Regions from separate parts of the Mesorhizobium montanum genome, predicted to be linked through region 1. Evidence: riboswitches for the same ligand, from Rfam matches in the RefSeq annotation. Region 1 holds a riboswitch; the other holds the start of a gene.
The links. Region 1 has a riboswitch for S-adenosylmethionine ahead of RFM68_RS16950 (O-succinylhomoserine sulfhydrylase). Riboswitches for the same ligand answer to the same signal wherever they lie in the genome.
Positions count from the first base shown of each region.

Region 2: linked by a shared signal. The riboswitch ahead of metX (homoserine O-acetyltransferase MetX) and the one ahead of RFM68_RS16950 (O-succinylhomoserine sulfhydrylase) in region 1 are both predicted to bind S-adenosylmethionine.

Region 1 is NZ_JAVIJF010000011.1:193,361-197,567, forward strand. Features, by position in the region: gene RFM68_RS16945 (ceramide glucosyltransferase) at 1-743, shown strand, start outside; gene RFM68_RS16950 (O-succinylhomoserine sulfhydrylase) at 777-1,964, opposite strand; SAM riboswitch at 2,022-2,099, opposite strand; gene RFM68_RS16955 (2'-deoxycytidine 5'-triphosphate deaminase) at 2,177-3,271, shown strand; gene araD1 (AraD1 family protein) at 3,470-4,207, opposite strand, start outside.
Region 2 is NZ_JAVIJF010000001.1:267,641-271,847, forward strand. Features, by position in the region: gene RFM68_RS01260 (prephenate/arogenate dehydrogenase family protein) at 1-330, opposite strand, end outside; gene hisC (histidinol-phosphate transaminase) at 336-1,448, opposite strand; SAM riboswitch at 1,580-1,657, shown strand; gene metX (homoserine O-acetyltransferase MetX) at 1,753-2,922, shown strand; gene metW (methionine biosynthesis protein MetW) at 3,002-3,619, shown strand; gene RFM68_RS01280 (macro domain-containing protein) at 3,623-4,078, opposite strand; gene RFM68_RS01285 (DUF1330 domain-containing protein) at 4,092-4,207, opposite strand, start outside.

The DNA.
Region 1 (4,207 bases):
CCGATTCCAACGTGCTGATGCCGAGGGACTATGTCGAGCATCTGATGGCGGCCTGGCGGCCGGATACCGGCCTCGTCTGCTCGACGCCGATCGGCTCGCGGCCGGACGGTTTTTGGGCCGAGGTCGAATGCGCCTTCCTCAACACGCTGCAGGCGCGCTGGCAGTATACCGGCGAAGCGCTTGGCCTCGGCTTCGCCCAAGGCAAGAGCATGCTGTGGAACAAGCCGATGCTCGATGCCAATGGCGGTATTCAAGCTTTAGGCGCCGAGATCGCCGAGGACGCGGCCGCCACCAAGCTGGTCAACAGCCTGGGCCTGCGCGTCAATCTCGTCGCCTCGCCCTTCGAGCAGCCGCTCGGCCAGCGCACGCTCGCCGAGATCTGGTCGCGCCAGACGCGCTGGGCGCGGCTGCGCCGGGTCACTTTCCCGCTGTTCTTCGCGCCGGAGATCCTGACGGGCGCCGCGATGCCGCTGCTGCTGGCGCTCATTGCCGCGGCAAGCGCCGGAATCAGCCTGCCCACAACGGCTTTGTGCGTGCTGGCAATCGCCTATCTGCCGGAATGCCTGCTGGCCTCGGTCAAGGGCTGGTATCTGTCGCCGCGCAGCATCACCGCGATGATCGTGCGCGACGCGATGCTGCCCGCGATCTGGGCGCGCGGCTGGTTCGGCGGCGCCGTCGAATGGCGCGGCAATGCCATGACCATCCGCACCAAGGCGATGACCGAACTGAAAGAGCTCGCCTAAAGTTCTGTTGTCGCGGCGCCGCCGCGTCAGGTCCTATTGGGCCGCTTTTAGCGCCTGTTCCAGGTCCTCCAGCAGATCGTCGGTATCCTCCAGACCGACGGAGAGCCTGAGCGTACCGGGTCCAATGCCGAGTTCGGCGCGCGCCTCGTCGCTCAGGTTCTTGTGCGTCGTCGTCGCCGGATGAGTGATCAGGCTCTTGGCGTCGCCGAGATTGTTGGAGATCAGCACGATATCGAGCGCGTTCTGCAAGGCGAAGGCCGCCTGCTTGCCGCCCTTGACGTCGAGGCAGATCAGCGTCGAGCCGCCCGACATCTGCTTTTTCACGATATCCGCCTGCGGGTGGTCGGCCCGGCCCGGATAGATGAGGCGGGCGATCTCCGATCGGCCGGCCAGGAAGTCCGCGATCTTGCCGGCGCTCTCGGTCTGCTGGCGCACGCGCAGCGGCAGCGTCTCCAGGCCTTTCAGCAGCGTCCAGGCATTGAAGGGCGACAGGCTCGGTCCGGTGTGGCGGAAATAGTCGTGCAGGTTCTCGTCGATCCACTTCTTATCGGACAAGATGACGCCGCCGAGGCAGCGGCCCTGGCCATCTATATGCTTGGTCGCCGAATAGACGACGATATGGGCGCCGAGCTGCAAGGGCTTCTGCTGCAAGGGCGTGGCAAAGACATTGTCGACGATCAGCCTGGCGCCGATGGAATTGGCTAAAGCGGCAACCGCGGCGATATCCACCACTTCCAGCGTCGGATTGGTCGGGCTTTCCAGGAAGAACAGCTTGGTGTTCGGCCTTATCGCCTTTTCCCAATTGGCGATGTCGGTGCCGTCGACCAGCGTGGCCTCGATGCCGTAGCGCGGCGCCAGCGTCTCGACCACCCAGCGACATGAACCGAACAGCGCGCGCGCCGCCACGATATGGTCGCCGGCCTTGGCACTGCACAGCAATGCGGCGGAGACAGCCGCCATGCCGGAAGCGGTGGCGCGGGCGTCCTCGGCCTCTTCGAGCGCGCACATGCGCTTTTCGAACATATCGACGGTCGGGTTGGCGTAGCGCGAATAGATGAAGCCCGGCTCTTCGCCCTTGAAACGGGCCTCCGCAGCCTGCGCCGTCTCATAGACATAGCCCTGCGTCAGGTACATCGCCTCGGAGGTTTCACCGAAGCCGGAACGCAGGGTTCCGCCATGCACGAGTGCGGTCTGAGGCTTCCAGTTGCGCTTCTTTGTCATTGCTCTACTTCCAGACACAAAAAAACCGGCCGCGAAAGTCGCAACCGGTCCATACGGCCTTGCGGCCGGACGGTCCTTTAGCGACTTGTTTAACGTGGCTGCAAGCCGACCGGCCAAATCACCACGGGATAACGACCCTTTAGACCCGCGCCGCGCTTGCGTCAATTGCCGGCTTCATTAAGAGGTTTGTACCAGCAGAGCGGAGTAAGACTTTGCGGCAGACAGGCATTCTTCCCGACCAGGATATTTCCGCGCTGTTCCAGTCCGGTGCGCTGAAGTCGCCGCGCGCGCTGGACACCAACCAGATCCAACCGGCCAGCCTTGACTTGAGGCTCGGCGACACGGCGTTTCGCGTGCGCGCCTCCTTCCTGCCCGGACCCGACCATCTGGTCGCCGACAAGCTCGAGCGGCTGAAGCTGCACGAGATCGACCTCACCGAGGGCTCGGTGCTGGAAACGGGCTGCGTCTACATCGTGCCGTTGCTCGAAAGCCTGGCATTGCCGGCCGAGGTTTCAGCCTCGGCCAATCCGAAGAGCTCGACCGGACGGCTGGACATTTTCACGCGCGTCATGACCGATCGTGGCCACGAGTTCGACAAGATCGCCGCCGGCTATCACGGGCCGCTCTATCTCGAAGTCAGCCCGCGCACTTTCCCGATCGTCATGCGCGCCGGTTCGCGGCTGTCGCAGATTCGTTTCCGCACCGGCAATGCGGTGCTGTCGGAAAGCGAGCTGCGTGACCTTCACCGCGCCGAGATGCTTGTCGCCACCGAGCCGCCCAATATTTCCGGCGGCGGCATCGCGCTTTCCATCGACCTCGACGGCGACAAGGACGGCCTGGTCGGCTATCGCGGCAAGCACCACACCGGCCTGGTCGACGTCGACAAGCGCGCCGCCCAGGATGTCGTCGATTTCTGGGAGCCGCTCTACAAGAGCGGCGCCGGCGAGCTGGTCCTTGATCCCGACGAATTCTACATCCTGGTCTCGCGCGAGGCGGTGCACGTGCCGCCGCTCTACGCCGCCGAGATGACGCCGTTCGATCCTTTGGTCGGCGAATTCCGCGTCCACTATGCCGGCTTCTTCGACCCGGGCTTCGGCCATTCCGCCGCCGGCGGCAGCGGCAGCCGGGCGGTGCTTGAAGTGCGCAGCCACGAGGTGCCGTTCATCCTCGACCACGGCCAGATCGTCGGCCGTCTTATCTACGAGCACATGCTGAAGCGGCCGCAGGCGCTTTACGGCACCGATCTGGGATCGAACTACCAGGCGCAAGGGCTCAAGCTCTCCAAGCATTTCCGCGCCGCACGGTGAGGTCTGATCTGCCAATCTCCCCCCTCGTGGGGGAGATGCCCGGCAGGGCAGAGGGGGGCGCGAAGGATTTTGGCCGTTGTGTCTGAAATAGATGAAGACTTCCGAAATTCGAGCTTGAGGGAGTTGAGAGGTCGGCGGGACAGCGCCCCCCTCTGGCCTGCCGGCCATCTCCCCCACAAGTGGGGAGATCGCCCTTCCCTATAGCGCCTTCACCGCCACCTTCACCGGCTTTTCGATCTCCAGCGGGTTGCGCAGCGGCAGGCCGAAATCCTGCGCCTCGATCTCGAAAGTATCGCCGGCCTCGGTCCTGATGCCGTCGGCGAAGGACAATGTCGCGGTGCCGAACATATGCACGTGCACGTCGCCCGGCTGGCGGAACGCCGAATATTTGAAATGGTGATGCTCGAGATTGGCGATGGTGTGCGACATGTTTGCTTCGCCTGAGAGAAATGGCTTTTCCCACAAAAGCTTGCCGTCGCGCCAGATGCGCGATGCGCCGCGGATGTCGGCGGGCAGGTCGCCGATCAGGATCTCGGGGCCGAACGAGGCGTTGCGCAGCTTGGAATGGGCAAGGAACAGATAGTTCACCCGCTCCGTGACGTGATCCGAGAACTCGTTGGACAGCGTGAAGCCGACCCGGAACGGCGCGCCGTCATCACCGATCACATAGATGCCGGCGATCTCCGGCTCCTCGCCGCCATCCTGCGCGAAGGCCGGCGACATCAACGGCGCGCCGGGCGCCACCGCCATCGTGCCGTTGCCCTTGTAGAACCATTCCGGCTGCACGCCGACCTGGCCCTTGGCCGGCTTGCCGCCTTCTAGACCCATGCGGAACATCTTCATGGAATCGGTGAGTTGCTCCTCGCCGTCATTGAGCTTCCTGTGCATGGAATCGCGCGTTGCCGCGGAGCCGAGATGCGTGAGGCCGGTGCCGGT
Region 2 (4,207 bases), on a different contig from region 1:
CATCTGCGCGATCACCGAGGCTTTGGTCGAGCCGACATCGGTGAGGATGGCGCCCTTCTTCAGCGCCGGCGCGATCTCGGCCGCGACCTCGCCGGACGAGCCTACCGGCACCGAGACGATGACGAGGTCGGCGCCGCGCACGGCGTCGCTGGCATCGGTGCTGTAGGTATCGCCGAGGCCGAGCGCCTCGGCGCGCTTGAGCGTCGATGCGCTGCGCGTCGCAATGGCAATATGGCGCGCCAGGCCCTCGCGGCGGATCACTCGGGCAAGCGACGAGCCGATCAGGCCGATGCCGACCAGCGCAATTTTCTCGAACATCGGTGATGCCATGGTGCTTAGCTTTTCAGGAAACTCGTCAGCGCATCGATGACGCCGCGATTGGCCTCTTCTGTGCCGATGCTCATGCGCAGCGCATTGGGAAAGCCGTAGCCAGCGACGCGGCGCAGGATATAGCCGCGCTGGCTGAGGTAATCCTCCGCGGCCGCCGCCGAGTGCTTTTTGGCGTCGGGGAAGTGAATCAGCACGAAATTGCCGACGCTGGGCGTGACGCGCAGGCCGAGCCCAGTCAGCTCCGTGCTGAGCCAGGCCAGCCAGCGCTCGTTATGCGCAACGCTGCGCTCGATATGGGCGCGGTCGCGGATCGCGGCGATGCCGGCCTCGATCGCGGTCGCATTGACGTTGAAGGGGCCGCGCACGCGGTTGATCGCGTCGACGATATGCGCCGGCCCATACATCCAGCCGACGCGCGCGCCGCCAAGGCCGAGCTTGGAGAAGGTGCGGGTCATCACCACGTTTTCGGAACTGCCCGCCAGCTCGATGCCGGCTTCATAGTCGTTGCGCCGCACATATTCGGCATAGGCCGCGTCGAGCACCAGAAGCACGTTCTTCGGCAGGGCCGCATGCAGCCGGCGCACTTCCTGGAAGGGCACATAGGTGCCGGTCGGATTGTTGGGATTGGCGAGGAACACGATCCGCGTCGCCGGCGTGACCGCGGCGAGGATCGCGTCGATGTCGGCGCGCTCGTCGGTTTCCTTGACCGCCACAGGCTTGGCGCCGGCCGCCTGGATGTAGATCTTGTAGACCATGAAGGCGTGCTCGGTGAACACGGCCTCGTCGCCCGGCGCGAGATAAGTCTGCGCCAGGAGCCCCAGTATCTCGTCGGAGCCGTTGGAGCAGATGATGTTTGCCGGGTTGAGCCCATGCACCTCGGCGATCGCCTCGCGCAGCCGGCGGGCGGAGCCATCCGGATAAACATCCAGCTTTGCCGCCACTTCGCGCGCGGCCTCGATTGCCTTCGGCGAGGGTCCGAGCGGATTTTCGTTCGACGACAGTTTGTAGACTTTCGTCACGCCGGCCGGTGCGGTGCTTTTTCCCGGCACATAGGCCTCGATGTCCATGATGCCCGCGCGGGGCGTCGGACGGGGCTGATCCTGCTTCATGTCACAAATCCGTCGAAAGGCCTTCAAGGCCGCAGCGGAAATACAGGCCATGGCCCGGAATGTCGAGTGCCGGCGCACCCGCGTCCACCCGCAAGAAGGCTACCCGTTGACGAACAGCGGCGCTGGCCCTAGAAGAACTGCCAGACTTCCGTGGTGATTTGGCCGGTCGGCTTGCAGCCACGTTAAACAACTCGCTAAAGGGCCGTTTGCAACCTGTAACCGGCTTTGCGACGGCAAGCCGGTTTTTTGTTGTCCGCGGCCGGCCGGACACCGCACCGGGACGAGACCGATGCGGGACAGGATGAGGACTGCCATGGCCGCTCAGCGCGCTGCAAGAACCAAGGACGAGGCCGACCATCCGTCGAGCCCGGTGCTGCAGTTCGGCCCCGACAAGCCGCTGAAGCTCGACGCCGGCACCTTGCTTGCGCCTTTCCAGATCGCCTACCAGACCTACGGCACGCTGAACGACGCGCGCTCCAACGCCATCCTCGTCTGCCACGCGCTGACCGGCGACCAGCACGTCGCCAACGCCAATCCCGTGACCGGCAAGCCGGGCTGGTGGGAGGTGCTCATCGGCCCCGGCAAGATCATCGACACCAACCGCTTCTTCGTCATCTGCTCCAACGTCGTCGGCGGCTGCCTCGGCTCGACCGGCCCGGCCTCGACCAATCCGGCGACCGGCAAGCCTTACGGGCTCGACCTGCCGATCATCACCATCCGCGACATGGTGCGCGCGCAGGCGATGCTGGTCGACCATTTCGGCATCGAAAAGCTGTTTTGCGTGCTTGGCGGCTCGATGGGCGGCATGCAGGTGCTGGAATGGGCGGCCAGTCATTCGGAGCGCGTGTTCTGCGTTCTGCCGATCGCTACCGGCGCCCGCCATTCCTCGCAGAACATCGCCTTCCACGAGGTTGGGCGGCAGGCCGTCATGGCCGATCCGGAATGGCATGGCGGCAAATATCTCGATTTCGGCAGACGTCCGGAAAAAGGGCTGGCCGTCGCGCGCATGGCCGCCCACATCACCTATCTTTCGGAAGCCGCGCTCCACCGCAAGTTCGGCCGCAATCTGCAGGACCGCGAGGCGCTGACCTTCGGCTTCGATGCCGATTTCCAGATCGAAAGCTATCTGCGCCATCAGGGCATGACCTTCGTCGACCGCTTCGACGCGAACTCATACCTCTATCTGACCCGCGCGATGGACTATTTCGACCTTGCCGCCGATCACGGCGGACGATTGGCCGATGCTTTCGCCGGCACCAAGACGCGTTTCTGTCTCGTTTCCTTCACCAGCGATTGGCTGTTTCCGACCGAGGAGAGCCGCTCGATCGTGCACGCCTTGAACGCGGCGGGCGCTTCCGTCTCCTTCGTCGAGATCGCGACCGATCGCGGCCACGACGCCTTCCTGCTCGACGAGCCGGAACTGTTCGCGGCCATCAACGGCTTCATCGCCTCCGCCGCACGCGCGAGAGGCCTCGGCGCATGACCCCGAACCGAAGGTCAGCGAACGCAAAAAGTTGCAGATTTGTCGGACCGGGATCATGGGCCAGGCAGGAGGCGAAGCCATGAGCGTCAATCGCGCCCAGCGTGTCGACCTCGAGGTCGTCACCGATCTCATACCGGCCAATTCGCGCGTGCTCGACGTCGGCTCGGGCGACGGCGTGCTTCTGGAGCTTTTGCAGGAGACCAAGCAGGTCGACGGCCGCGGCCTGGAACTGTCGCAGCGCGGCGTCAACGAATGCGTGGCGCGCGGCCTTTCGGTTATCCAGGGCGACGCCGACACCGATCTTGAATTCTACGCCGACAAGGGTTTCGACTTTGTCGTCCTGTCGCAGACCCTGCAAGCGACGCGCAACCCGAAGGTCGTGCTCGATCAGCTGCTCAGGATCGGCAACCGCGCCATCGTCTCCTTCCCCAATTTCGGTCATTGGCGCGTGCGCTTTTCCTTGCTGGTCAAGGGCAGGATGCCGGTCACCAAGGACCTTCCCTATTCCTGGTACGACACGCCCAACATCCACTTCTGCACCATCCGCGACTTCGTCAACCTGTGCGACGAGCTCGGCGCGACCGTCGAGAAGGCGACCGCGCTCGACGCCAACGGCCAGAAGATTGGCCTGTCGATGCCCTGGTGGTTCTGGAATTTCTTCGGCCAGCAGGCGGTGTTTTTGTTGAAGAGGGCCTAAGCCTTACGAAGCGTACTCGACGAGCGCATGGTTCTCGCCGGCTAGTTCCTGATCAATGATCGAGGCGATGACTGACCAGTCCCCTCCAGCCAGGCCAGCGCCTATTCTTGGATAGCCGATGCGCTGGCCGGAAAATCCAGTTCTAACCGCCTTCATCACTTTGCGGATGGCCTCGTAGTCGGCTTTCACGCCTGGGCCACGCCAGTGAAACTGGGTATAGCCGTTGACGACATGGAAAGCCCTATCCTCTCGCCGAATCTCTGCGACTGATATGGTTCCCAACTTTGAGCTGTCGCCTTTGGCGGTTGCGAGATCGGCAGCGTAGGCCTCAGGAAATTTCTGCTTGATCGCGAGAGCAATGCCTTTGCCCATCTGGCATTGGCAATTGCAGCCATGCACGATCGCATCGAATTCTCCTTCGAGCGCAAACTGCAGCAGATCGCCACGAATCGTCCGCATCCTCCCGCCTCCTTCAGCCAGGCACATCAGTAGCCTTGTGCGGATGCTCTACGCCGTCAACGAAGATAACGTCGGATTCAGAGTTATCGGTGCGCAACTCGAGTATCCGTTGATACGCGGGCGACCGGT